Regions from separate parts of the Stenotrophomonas sp. YJH_SMC_19 genome, predicted to be linked through region 1. Evidence: riboswitches for the same ligand, from Rfam matches in the RefSeq annotation. Region 1 holds a riboswitch; the other holds the start of a gene.
The links. Region 1 has a riboswitch for glycine ahead of AC5P5R_RS08935 (trimeric intracellular cation channel family protein). Riboswitches for the same ligand answer to the same signal wherever they lie in the genome.

Region 1 (6,604 bases):
CCCACCCCTTCAGTCGCGGGCTCTTCCAGTTGCCATAGGCGCGGCGCACGTTGGCCACCCCATAGCGGGCCACTTCGGCCAACACCTCGTCGATCTTCGAGGCCGGCGCATTGTCGGCGTCGATCAACAGGGCGATGCGCTTTTCCGGTTCGCTCATGGACTCCTCGCGGGCGGTTGCCTGAACCCGAGTATCGCCGATCCACGCGGGCGCTGACGTGACAGGCGGCCGCCGTGCGAAGATGCCAGGCGCTTCCCCCAATGCCCCCACTGGAGTGAGTCGATGAGTCGCGAGCGCGTTCCCCACCTGGTTGTTGTCGGCGGCGGTTTTGCCGGTCTCTGGGCCACCCGTGCCCTGGCCCGCGAGCGCATACGCATCACCCTGGTCGACCGCCGCAACCATCATCTGTTCCAGCCGCTGCTGTACCAGGTGGCCACCGCCGGCCTGTCCGCGCCGGATATCGCTGCACCACTGCGCCATATCCTCGGCCACCAGCGCAACGTGGAGGTCCGCCTCGGCGAAGTGGTCGCCATCGACAAGCAGTCCCGGCAGATCCGCATGGCCGATGGCAGCACGCTGGACTACGACAGCCTGCTGCTGGCCACCGGCGCCACCCACGCCTACTTCGGCAACGACCAGTGGGCCGATGATGCGCCCGGCCTGAAGACGCTGGACGATGCGATCGCGCTGCGCCGCAAGCTGCTGCTGGCGTTCGAGCGCGCCGAGGCGGAACCGGACCCGGCGAAGAAGGCCGCATGGCTGAGCTTCGCGGTGGTCGGTGGCGGTCCCACCGGTGTTGAACTGGCCGGCACCCTGGCCGAGATCGCGCGGCATACGTTGCGCAACGAATTCCGCCACATTGATCCGGCCAGCGCCAAGGTGCGGCTGGTCGAAGCCGGCCCGCGCGTGCTGTCCTCGTTCCCGGAAGTGCTTTCGCTGAAAGCACGGCGGCAGCTGGAAAAGCTGGGCGTGGAAGTGCTGACCGGTACCCCGGTGAGCGACATCGACAGCCAGGGCTTCACGCTCGGTGACCAGTTCGTACCGGCCCGCACCGTGGTCTGGGCCGCCGGCGTGGCCGCTTCACCGCTGGCGCGCACGCTGGACGTGCCGCTGGACCGCGCCGGCCGCGTGCCGGTGCAACCGGACCTGACCCTGCCCGATCACCCGGAGCTGTTCGTGGCCGGTGACCTGGCCGCACTGAGCCAGGCCGACGGCAAGCAGGTACCCGGCGTGGCACCCGCTGCCAAGCAGATGGGCAAATACGTGGCCGAGGTGATCCGCGCACGCCTGCACGGCAAGCCCGAGCCCGGCCCGTTCAAGTACGCCGACTACGGCAACCTGGCCACCATCGGCCGCATGGCCGCGATCGTGCACTTGGGCCGGCTGCAGCTGTCGGGCGTGCTGGCCTGGTGGTTCTGGCTGGCCGCGCACGTGTTCTTCCTGATCGGCTTCCGCAACCGCATCGTAGTGCTGCTGAACTGGGCCGTGGCGTACTGGAGCTACCAGCGCAGCGCGCGCATCATCTTCGGTGATGACCAGGAAGACCGGCGACCCCGACGGTAGTGCCGGCCGCTGGCCGGCTGCCGCGCGGTCCGCCCCCTCTCCGCAGGAAAGGGCTCTGACTCCGTCAACATCATCCATGCATGGTGTGGATCTACCGCTTCATCGGGCCGCCGGGCGCCCGCCGTTTCGACCATGCGCGGCAGAAGTCCTCCTTCCTTGCGGTGTCGGCAATCTGCGCGGCACTCCAGTTGCGGGTAATCCAGATCGTCAGTGCCGTGCTGCTCAGATGCCAGCGCAGCATGTCGTGCCGTGGCTGCCGCCAAAGATGGCGGCGGGCAATCCAGAACGCCTCCCGTTCCAACTCTGGCACCTTCTTCTTCATCGCGTCGTCGTCGAAGAACTGCGCGGCGAAACTCCAGGGATTCATCGGCTGAAATCCTGTTCGCGGTTCACTGCTGCACGCAGCCACACCACTGGGCGCACGGTCTGCTGGCTTCGGCCAACCGCCCACCAGGGCAAGCCCGAGCAGGTACAGCAGGCCAGGCAGCAGTGCGATGCCGGCGGCCAATACGACGACGGAGACCCATGCCTTACCGGCGGCACGCATCGTGCTCACTTCGCCTTCGGTTTCGGGTACCACAACGCGTTGACGATGACCCAGCGCTGGTCGAAGCGCCCCATGTGGAAGTAATCGACGAACCACGGCGTTTCCAATCGCACCGAGGCGGCATTGCCGGTCACGTCCAGCACCGTGCAGCGGCGGTCCCATTGATCCTTCGGGGTTTTCAGCGCGCCCTGCTTCGTCAGCGCGACCAGTTCTTCCTTCGACATGCGGCGCAGGCCCAGCCGCTCGTCGGGCGTATCGCCGAGGACCGCGCGCTTGGCCAGGTCCGGGTGCAGGGAGCGGGCGACGCGCTGCGGGTCGGCCTCCAGCTGGCCGTCGACGTAGTCATGGCAGGTGGCTTCGATGGCCGCGAGGGTGGCCGGGTCGGCAGCGGGACTGGTTGACGCAGAGAGAGCGAACAACAGGGCGACGGTGGACATCCGGGTCTCCAGCGCTGAGGGCTGGGCGATCATCGCATGGCGGCACAGAGGCATCCATGTATGCCATGGATCTACAGGGACCCAGCATCCACCGCCTGCAACCACGCCAGCTTGCGCTCGCGCGGCAGCTGCTTGAGCTGCCACTCGGCCCGCGAGGCGGCGGCCCGGTCCGGGTATTCGCGCACGGCCAGCACGCGCAGCGGTGGCCGGGCCCGGGTGTAGCGCGCGCCCTTGCCGGCCTGATGGGCGGCGAAACGCGCGTCCACGTCGGTGCTGATGCCGGCGTAATAGCTGCCATCGCGACATTCGAGCAGGTACAGGAACCACGGGCGGAGGGACGGGGCCATGCCCGGATTATGCCGTGCTGCACTGCAGCGGATATACTGGCGCCCGAATGCAGGAGAGAGGCGCCGCGCTGGCGCCCGCCGAAGGCGCAGGCTCCCATGATCGCTCAGGCCGGTGGGCTGGAATCCCACCAACCATGCATTCGACTCGCCGAGCTGGAGAGAGGTCACCGGGCATGCCCGGGACGATCCGCCGAAGGGGCACGCGGCCCATGCCGCTGAACTCTCAGGCAAAAGGACAGCGGGAGCGGCACCGGTCATCGTCATTCCGTCATTGCGCAGGCAATGGCGGCGTCCGCGCATGGCCGGCCCCACCGCGCCCGGAGCCTGCCCCATGTTGCTGTCCATCATCTACCTGATCGCCATTTCCGCCGAAGCCATGACCGGCGCGCTGTCCGCCGGCCGCCGCCGCATGGACCTGTTCGGCGTGGTCATGATCGCCTGCGTCACCGCACTCGGCGGTGGTTCACTGCGCGACATCCTGCTCGGCCACTACCCGCTGGGCTGGGTGAAGCATCCCGAGTACCTGGGCTTCACCGTGTGCGCGGCGCTGATCGCCACCTGGGTGGCGCGCTGGATGCACCACTTCCGCCGCACCTTCCTGGTGCTCGATGGCCTGGGCCTGATCGCCTTCACCCTGATCGGCTGCTCGATCGCGCGCGAAGCCGGCCATGCGATGCCGATCGTGCTGATCGCCGGCATGCTGACCGGCGCGTTCGGCGGCGTGCTGCGCGACATCCTCTGCAACGAGGTGCCGCTGATCTTCCAGAAGGAGCTGTACGCGATCATCGCGCTGCTGACCGGCGCGGCCTACCTGTTGCTGCTGCACTGGGGCGTGGCCGACGCCACCGCGATCCTGTGCTGCCTCGGCGGCGGCTTCGCGCTGCGCCTGCTGGCGATCCACTACCGCTGGGAAATGCCGAAGTTCGTGTACCACGACGAAGTGCATTGAGGTTGGCGCGGCGGAATCCGCACCACCCCGGCGATGTACCTGGCGCTGTCGCTCATGCGCAGCGCCAGGCGCATCGCCGGTGCAGATGGGCCGGTCTCCAACTCCGACCGGCCCTGATCGCGGCCGCACCCCCGCAGGCGCTGGCCGCCATCCACACACGTGCCGCACTCAAGCGGCTTCGGACACCTTCACTTCGCGACGGGCGCGCACGGCCGCGGCCAGTCGCTCCAGCACCGTCACGGTGGTGTCCCAGTCGATGCAGCCATCGGTGATGCTCTGCCCGTAGACCAGCGGTTGGCCTTCCACCAGTTCCTGGCGGCCACCGACCAGATGGCTCTCGATCATCACACCGACGATGCGCTGTTCACCGTCTTCCAACTGAACGGCGATGTCCTCGATCACCTTCGGCTGGTTGTCCGGGTTCTTCAGGCTGTTGGCATGGCTGGCGTCGATCATCAGGCGCGTCGGCAGCTTGGCCTTGGCCAGCGCCTGGCAGGCCTCGGCGACACTGCCTGCATCGTAGTTCGGCTGCTTGCCGCCGCGCAGGATCACATGGCAATCCGGGTTGCCAGTGGTCGACACGATGGCGGTGCCGCCCTGCTTGGTGACCGACAGGAAGTGATGCGGATTGGAGGCCGCACCCACCGCGTCGGCGGCGATCTTCACGTTGCCATCGGTGCCGTTCTTGAAGCCGACCGGGCACGACAGACCCGAGGCCAGTTCGCGGTGCACCTGGCTTTCGGTGGTGCGCGCACCAATGGCGCCCCAGGCCACCAGATCGGCGATGTACTGCGGCGAGATCACGTCGAGGAACTCGACACCGGCCGGCAGGCCGAGCTTGTTGATGTCGCGCAGCAGGCCACGGGCGATGCGCAGGCCCTTGTCGATCCTGAAACTGCCGTCCAGGTCCGGATCGTTGATCAGGCCCTTCCAGCCCACCGTGGTGCGCGGCTTCTCGAAGTACACGCGCATCACGATTTCAAGTTCCCCGGCCAGCGCGTCACGCAGCGGCTTCAGGCGCTGGGCGTACTCGATGGCGGCCTTCGGGTCGTGGATCGAGCATGGGCCAACCACCACCGCCAAGCGGTCGTCACGGCCATGCAGGATCTGGTGCAGGGCCGCGCGCGATGCGCTGACGGTGTCGGAGGCTTCATCGTCACACGGCAGCATCGCCAGCAGCTGGGCAGGCGGTGTCAGCGGTTCGATGGTGCGGATACGCAGGTCGTCGGTGTGCGGGGGCATTGGGGGAGGTCTCCGGAACGTTGGGGGTCCCCAGCGTGGCGGCATGAAAAAAGCCGCCAGGTTCGCTGGCGGCTTTCGGGAATGCGTCTGAAGCTTTCTTCAGGGTGAGCGCAGTCCTTCCTCCGCCAGTGGCTTCGGAAAGTAATACCAGTAAAAGCGGGTGGCGGCTGCGTTCATGGGTTGTATTGATAGCACAGCTTTTGCGCAGTGCAAAATGTTTCATCCGCAACTGGGGACGCGGTTCAGCGAGATGCGCGCCGGCCCTGCCCACGCGGCGGCAACCACGCAACGTCGCTCATTTGCCATGCACTTCCACGTCCAGCAGCAGGCCCTCATGGATGTCGGCCCAGCGTTCCAGCACGCGATCCAGTTCCTGCCGGGCCTCGTCCAGCTGCTCGGGGTTGAGCAGGGAACGCGCGGTGTAGAGATCGGAAACCAAGCGCCGCAGGGCCGATTCCTGGATGGCCACCGACGGCCCCTCCAGCCCCGGCAACTGCAACGCCGGGCTGTCGCCAAGAGGGCCGAACAGCGTGACCTGGAGCGTGCTCTGCATGATCGACCTTCCTGCGGATGGACATGGGCAATGTCCTGTTTACCGCGTCTGGGTGACAGGCGCATGTGCCACCCATGCCCAGCACCGGGATCTGCCGGCGTCTGCCGCCCCGCTACAAGGCGGCCAGGTCGGCAAGGTGCTGGGCCATGCTGTCCATCGCGCCTACCGCCTGGGTGGTGGTGAAGTACTCATGCCAGCCGGTAGCGGCAATGCCGGCCATCAACGCATCGACCCCCTCGCGGCTTGCGCAGCGCCAGACCGCATAGAACTGCTCATCGCTGCCGTGCGGTACGCCCGAGGCAATGCGGCCCATCGCCAGCGGCGTGATGCGGACCGGATCGAACTGCTGCATGCCGGCGCCGATACGGGCGAAGAAGGCGTTCCGCTGCTCGGGCGGAAGTGTGGTCCAGGCAGGGGTGGCGGTGTAGAGCTCGATGAAAGTGTGCGACATGGTGGTTCTTCCTTGAGGGTTCGGGGGTTGCCGGCCAGCGGCCGGCACTACCGGAGCGAGCGCAGCGCGCGTTTGCGGATGTAGGCGTTGGCGTCGCTGTGGCGCTCATGCTGCCAACGCGTACACAGCTGGCGCAGCCACTGCGGCTGGGTCTTGCCGGCATCGTTGAGCCAGTTTCCGACCGAATCCTGCACATAGCGTTCCGGATCGTCGGCCAGTGCTTCCAGCAGCGCGGATGCATGTTCCGGGTGCTGCTTGAACAGTGCGATATGCGTGGCCCAGACACCGCGCGGACGCAGTGCTTCGCAGGCGAAGCGGCGCAGGTACGGCGATGTTTCCTGTGACCACGGTTGCAGGTGCTCCAGCGCCTGCAGTGGTGTGGCAACGATGTCCGTGCGTAGTGCCAGCCACGCCCATTCGCGCACACCGAAATGGGGGTCATCGGCCAGTGTGCGCATCTGCTGCAGCTTCCCTGCCAGCGTTGCGCGGGCATCGCTGCCGATCAGGTAGCAGGCCC
Region 2 (6,604 bases), on a different contig from region 1:
CCCGTGCCATCCGCACCGTGGCGTGGCGCATCCTGGTGTTTTACATCGGCTCGCTGAGCGTGATCATCGCCGTCGTGCCGTGGACCAGCGAAGCGTTGAAGTCGCCGTTCGCCGCCGTGCTGGACATTGCCCGTATTCCGGGCGCCGGCACCGCCATCACCCTGATCGCGGTGATCGCGCTGCTGTCGGCACTCAATGCCAACCTCTACGGCGCCTCGCGCATGATGTATTCACTGGCGCAGCGCCGCGAAGCGCCGGCGGTGCTGGGCTGGACCGATCCGCGCCAGGTGCCGGTGATTGCCGTGCTGGCCAGCGTGCTGTTCGGTTTCGCCGCCACGGTGATGGAACTGCTGTTCCCGGACCGGGTGCTGCCGGTGCTGCTGAACATCGTCGGTTCCACCTGCCTGCTGGTGTGGACGCTGTCGCTGGTCTCGCAACTGGTGTTGCGCCGCCGCGCGGATCGCCTGGGTACCCGGCTGCCGTTCCGCATGGCGGGCTTCCCGTGGCTGACCTGCTGCGCGCTGGCGATCCTGGCGCTGATCTTCGGCCTGCTGCTGAGCGAGTCGCACACCCGCCTGCAGTTCCTGTCGATGGTGGCGCTGACCGCCACGATCGCCGCCGGCAGCGCCATCGCGCGGCGCATGCGCGAGGCGTGACTGAAGCTGCCGGCCAGCGGCCGGCACTACCACGGGAGCTGCACATCCGCCGTGCCATCCTGATCGTGTGGGCCGTCATCGGCCCGTCGACCGGGAGTACCGCATGCTGCGCAGTCGCCCCTTCCTGATGTTTACCGGCCAGGCCGAGGCCGCCCTGGCCCTGTACGCCGAGGCCTTCGCCGATTTCCGCCTGCTGGCAATGCAGCGCCATCCGGACGGCGCCGGTGCCGGCGTGCCCGGGCAGGTCCGACAGGCCATCTTCCTGCTCGGTGGCACCCACTACCTGTGCTTTGACAGCCTGGACGTGCACGATTTCACCTTCAGCCCGTCGATCTCGCTGTTCGTCGAGTGCTCCGGCGCCGAGCAGTTCGAGCGCGCCGCGCGCGTGCTGGGCGAGGGCGGCCACTGGCTGATGCCGGTGGGCGACTATGACTTCAGCAACCGCTACGGCTGGGTGCAGGATCGCTTCGGCGTGTCGTGGCAGTTGAGCCTGGGGCAGATGCCGGACCCGTGATCGGGATTACCGTGGGTGTGGACCCTGGTCCACCCGCCCTCATGAAAACGGCCCGCTTGCGCGGGCCGTTCTCTTTACCGATGCCGCGAGGAATCAAGCCTCGACTTCATCATCCTTGTAGGCATCGACCGGGATGCAGGCGCACATCACGTTCTTGTCGCCGTACACGTTGTCGACGCGCGCCACCGGCGGCCAGTACTTGCTCTGCTTCAGGCTGGCCAGCGGGAAGGCAGCCAGTTCGCGCGGGTAGGCGTGGGTCCACTCGCTGGCGGTCACCGCGGTGGCGGTGTGCGGCGCGTTCTTCAGCGGGTTGTCCTCGCGGTCCAGGCGGCCGTCTTCGATCGCGGTGATCTCCTCGCGGATCTGGATCATCGCGTCGATGAAGCGGTCCAGCTCGTGCAGCGATTCGCTCTCGGTCGGTTCGACCATCAGCGTGCCGGCCACCGGGAAGCTCAGGGTCGGGGCGTGGAAGCCGAAGTCGATCAGGCGCTTGGCGACGTCCTCGGCGCCGATGCCGCTGGTCTTCTCCAGCGGGCGTACGTCGAGGATGCACTCGTGTGCCACCAGGCCGTTGCGGCCGGTGTACAGGGTCTTGAAGTGCGGGGCCAGGCGCTTGGCGATGTAGTTGGCGTTGAGCTGCGCGACCTGGGTGGCCTTGCGCAGGCCTTCGCGGCCCATCATCGCGATGTACATCCAGCTGATCGGCAGGATCGAGGCGCTGCCGAAGCTGGCGGCGCTGACCATGCCGACCGGGCCGTTGTCACCCAGCTTGCCCGGCAGGAACGGGGCCAGGTGCTCCTTGACCGCGCACGGGCCGACGCCCGGGCCGCCGCCGCCGTGCGGGATGCAGAAGGTCTTGTGCAGGTTCAGGTGCGAAACGTCCGAACCCCACTTGCCGGGCTTGGCCACGCCGACCAGGGCGTTCATGTTGGCGCCGTCGGTGTACACCTGGCCGCCGTGCTGGTGGATGATCTCGCAGATCTCGACCACCTCTTCCTCGAACACGCCGTGCGTGGACGGGTAGGTCATCATGATCGCGGCCAGGCGGTCGCTGTACTTCTCGGCGTTGAGGCGGATGTCTTCCACATCGACGTTGCCGTTGGCATCGGTCTTGGTGACCACCACCTTCATGCCGCACATCTGCGCCGAGGCCGGGTTGGTGCCGTGCGCCGAATCCGGGATCAGGCAGATGTCGCGGTGGCCTTCGCCGCGCGAGCGGTGGTAGGCGCGGATCGCCAGCAGGCCGGCGTACTCGCCCTGTGCGCCGGAGTTCGGCTGCAGGCTGACCGCGTCGTAGCCGGTGCATTCGACCAGCATCGCTTCCAGCGTGTCGATCAGTTCCTTGTAGCCCAGCGCCTGGTCGGCCGGCACCAGCGGGTGGATCTGCGAGAACTCCGGCCAGGTCACCGGGATCATCTCGGCGGTGGCGTTGAGCTTCATGGTGCACGAACCCAGCGGGATCATCGTGCGGTCCATCGCCAGGTCCTTGTCGGCCAGCGAACGCAGGTAACGCAGCAGTTCGTGCTCGCTGTGGTGGGTGTTGAACACCGGGTGGGTCAGGAACGCGGACTGGCGCAGCAGGCCGGCCGGCAGCGCGTCGGCGGTGCTGGCATCCAGCGCGTCGACGTCCAGCGAGGCACCGAACACCGCAGCCACGGCGACGATGTCGGCGCGGGTGGTGGTCTCGTCCAGGCTGATGCCGACCGAGTCGCTGTCGATCGCGCGCAGGTTGTAACCGGCGGCGCGTGCCTTGGCATGGATTTCATCGGCATGCACGCCGGTGACGTGCAGGGTGTCGAAGAAGTCGCCACCGACCTGCACGCCGGCATTGCGCAGCGCTGCGGCCAGGATCGAGGCCAGGCGGTGCGTGCGGCGGGCAATGCGGGTCAGGCCTTCCGGGCCGTGGTAAACGGCGTACATCGAGGCCATCACCGCCAGCAGCACCTGCGCGGTACAGATGTTGGAGGTGGCCTTCTCGCGGCGGATGTGCTGTTCGCGGGTCTGCAGGGTCAGGCGGTAGGCCGGGTTGCCCTGGGCATCGATCGAAACGCCGATCAGGCGGCCCGGCATCGAGCGCTTGTAGGCGTCACGGCAGGCCATGAAGGCGGCGTGCGGGCCACCGAAGCCGAACGGCACGCCGAAACGCTGGCTGTTGCCGACCACGATGTCCGCGCCCCATTCGCCCGGGGCAGCCAGCAGGGTCAGGGCCAGCAGGTCGGTGGCCACGGCCACCAGGCCGCCGCGTGCGTGCACGGCATCGACCAGCGCCTTGTAGTCGCCGACCTGGCCGAAGGTGTCCGGATACTGCAGCAGCAGGCCGAACGCTTCTGCTTCCAGTGCTTCGGCCGGGGTGCCGACGCGCAGCACGATGCCCATGGGCTCGGCGCGGGTACGCAGCAGTTCCAGGGTCTGCGGGTGCACGGCGTCGTGCACGAAGAAGGTGTCCGACTTCGACTTGGCCGAACGCTTGGCCAGAGTCATCGCTTCGGCGGCGGCGGTGGCTTCGTCCAGCAGCGAGGCGTTGGCGATTTCCATGCCGGTCAGGTCGGCGCACAGGGTCTGGAAGTTGATCAGCGCTTCCATGCGGCCCTGCGAGATTTCCGCCTGGTACGGGGTATAGGCGGTGTACCACGCCGGGTTTTCCAGGATGTTGCGCAGGATCACGTTCGGCGTGTGGGTACCGTAGTAACCCTGGCCGATGAAGCTGCGCAGCACGGTGTTCTTGTCGGCGATCGCACGGATCTTCGCCAGTGCCTGCACTTCGGTCATCGACTCCGGCAGTGCCAGCGGTGCCGGCGACTTGATCTTGGCCGGCACGATGGCGTCGGTCATCGCATCCAGCGACGCGTGGCCGACGACGTCGAGCATCTGCGCGATCTCGGCGTCGTTGGGGCCGATGTGGCGCTCGACGAACGCGTTGTGGTGCTCGAGCTCACGCAGGGAAGGGGTGTTCTGGGACATGGCGAAGGATCCGTCAGGAAAGGGCACACGCACGGGCACAAGCCGCCGGTCGGCGGTCTGCGGGGCGCCCCTCTGTCCTTTTGCCTGAGAGTTTAAAAGCTCGGCGGACCGCAGCTTCGTGCCCCTTCGGCGCCGGATCGAACCGGTCTCTCCAGAGTTGTGTTACGGGTGGTATCGGGCCTGAGCGATTACGGGCGTTGCGCCTTCGGCAGCGGTGTTCCGCTTCTCCCACCGTGTTGCCCGCCGATTATAGCCCGTTGCGGGCGCGGCGGCCGCTTTCGGACCTGGAGGCCGCGCCTGAATGGCCGATGGCCCGTCCGTGCATTTCGTGCACTGCTGCATGGCATCAGGCGCAATCCCCACCTATGATGGGCGGATACCCGAATTCATCTGGCGCCGTCCCTGCTGCAGGGGACCGGCGCCCGCCGTGCGTGCCGCGCATGGCCCTGCCGGACGCCTTTCCCATGACCGCCGCTGTTGCTCCCTCCACCCGCCGCATGGCCCTGCTGCTCGCCGGCTTGGCCATGTTCGGTCCGTTCTCGATCGACACCATCTTCCCGGCGTTCCCGCAGCTGGCCCAGCGCCTGGCGGTGGACGAGGTGGCGGTGCAGCAGACCATCAGCGTGTACCTGCTGTTCTACGGCCTGATGAGCCTTGCGCACGGCCCGCTGTCCGACGCCTGGGGCCGCAAGCGGGTGATCCTCGGTGGCCTGGTGGTGTTCGTCGGCGCTTCGGTCGGCTGCGCGCTGTCCACCGACCTGACCACGCTGCTGGCGTTCCGTGCGCTGCAGGGCCTGTCAGCAGGCGTCGGCATGATCGTCGGCCGCGCGGTGATCCGCGACCTGTACCACGGACACGACGCGCAGCGCCTGATGAGCCAGGTATCGATGCTGTTCGGCATCGCTCCGGCCATCGCACCGATCATCGGCGGCTGGATCCTGCTCAGCGGCGCCGGCTGGCCACTGATTTTCTGGTTCCTGGTGGTGTTTGCGCTGCTCCTGCTGGCGGCCACTGCACGCTACCTGCCGGAAACCCATCCGGTGGAGGCACGGGTGCCGTTGTCGCCGCGCGTGCTGCTGCGTGATTACGTGCGCATCGGTTTCAACCCGCGGTTCCTGCGCCTGGCGCTGGCCGGCAGCATCGGTTTCGGCGGCATTTTCCTGTACATCTCCTCGGCGCCGGTGTTCGTGATGCAGCACCTGCATCTGGGCGAGGGTGGTTTTGCCTGGCTGTTCATCCCCACCATCGGCGGCATGACCACCGGCTCGTTCCTGTCCGGGCGCATGGCCGGGCACACCACGCCCACCCGCCAGGTGTCCATTGGTTTCGGCCTGTGTGCGCTGTCGGTGCTGCTGAATGTCGGCTACGTGGCGCTGTCGCCGCAGTTCGTGCTGCCGTGGGCGGTGCTGCCGATCTTCCTGGGCGGCATGGGCATGGCATTGATCTTCCCGATCCTGGCGCTGGCGGTGCTGGACATGTACCCGCACCAGCGCGGCCTGGCTTCGTCGCTGCAGGCCTTCGTGCAGCTGATGATCAGCACGGTGGTGGCCGGCGTGGTGTCGCCGCTGCTCAGCGCCAGCCCGCTGCACCTGGCGCTGGGGCAGGCCGCGTTCTTCGCCGCCGGCTTCGTGTTCTGGTACTGGGAACACCAGCGTGAACGCGCGGCACAGGCGGCCTGCACGGGCCATTGAGCAGCGCGCAGGGGTAGGGCCGGCCGCTTTGCCCGCAACGCTTGCGAAGAGGAACGACCGGACTAGGCTGGGCACTCCAGCCAGCCGGTGCGTGGATGCACGACAGCCAGCCAATCCGATGTCGTTGCATGAGGTTCCCCATGGCTGCGCAGCAGACCTACCGCCTGTTCGAGGTGGCGCTGAAGGAGCGCCGCGTTCTTTCCCCTTCCCTGGACCGCATGGTGTTCACCGGTGCCGACGTGGCGCGGATGAAGACCGAAGGCCCTGACCAGCGCATCAAGGTGTTCTTCCCCTTGCCCGGCCAGGAGGTGCCGCAGGTCCCCAGCGGTGAAGACTGGTACCCACGCTACCGGGCCCTGCCGGACGACAAGCGCCCGCCGATGCGTACCTACACCATCCGCCAGTTGCGCGCCGAGCAGGGCGAGGTCGACGTCGATTTCGTCATCCATGGCGAAACCGGTCCCGCCTCGCGCTGGGCCATGCACGCCCGCCCTGGCGACCGCGTGGTGCTGCTGGCCCCGGACGCCGACTGTGCCGGGAGCAGCGAGGGCTGGGAGTGGAAGCCACCGGCCGGTGTCGGCCAGGTGCTGCTGGTGGCCGATGAAACCGCGTTGCCTGCGGTGGCCGGCATCCTCGAGGAGCTGGCGGCCATGGTCGACCCACCGCGCACGCTGGCGCTGCTGGAGGTGGCGCAGGCCGGTGATGCGGTGCACCTGAAGGCGCCCTCCAGCGCCGAGCTGGTCTGGCTGCCGCGCGGGCAGGCCGCCTACGGACAGCGGTTG

Region 2: linked by a shared signal. The riboswitch ahead of gcvP (aminomethyl-transferring glycine dehydrogenase) and the one ahead of AC5P5R_RS08935 (trimeric intracellular cation channel family protein) in region 1 are both predicted to bind glycine.

The regions. Positions count from the first base shown of each region.
Region 1 covers NZ_JCAFRI010000006.1:72,707-79,310, reverse strand. Annotated here, with positions in the region: gene AC5P5R_RS08960 (NYN domain-containing protein) at 1-157, opposite strand, end outside; gene AC5P5R_RS08955 (NAD(P)/FAD-dependent oxidoreductase) at 281-1,561, shown strand; gene AC5P5R_RS08950 (hypothetical protein) at 1,653-2,108, opposite strand; gene AC5P5R_RS08945 (nuclear transport factor 2 family protein) at 2,114-2,545, opposite strand; gene AC5P5R_RS08940 (GIY-YIG nuclease family protein) at 2,617-2,892, opposite strand; glycine riboswitch at 2,933-3,022, shown strand; glycine riboswitch at 3,036-3,141, shown strand; gene AC5P5R_RS08935 (trimeric intracellular cation channel family protein) at 3,224-3,841, shown strand; gene AC5P5R_RS08930 (3-deoxy-7-phosphoheptulonate synthase) at 4,010-5,083, opposite strand; gene AC5P5R_RS08925 (hypothetical protein) at 5,379-5,636, opposite strand; gene AC5P5R_RS08920 (DUF6616 family protein) at 5,749-6,087, opposite strand; gene AC5P5R_RS08915 (DNA alkylation repair protein) at 6,135-6,604, opposite strand, start outside.
Region 2 covers NZ_JCAFRI010000018.1:12,134-18,737, reverse strand. Annotated here, with positions in the region: gene AC5P5R_RS16710 (amino acid permease) at 1-656, shown strand, start outside; gene AC5P5R_RS16705 (VOC family protein) at 760-1,170, shown strand; gene gcvP (aminomethyl-transferring glycine dehydrogenase) at 1,264-4,131, opposite strand; glycine riboswitch at 4,194-4,296, opposite strand; gene AC5P5R_RS16695 (multidrug effflux MFS transporter) at 4,596-5,822, shown strand; gene AC5P5R_RS16690 (siderophore-interacting protein) at 5,963-6,604, shown strand, end outside.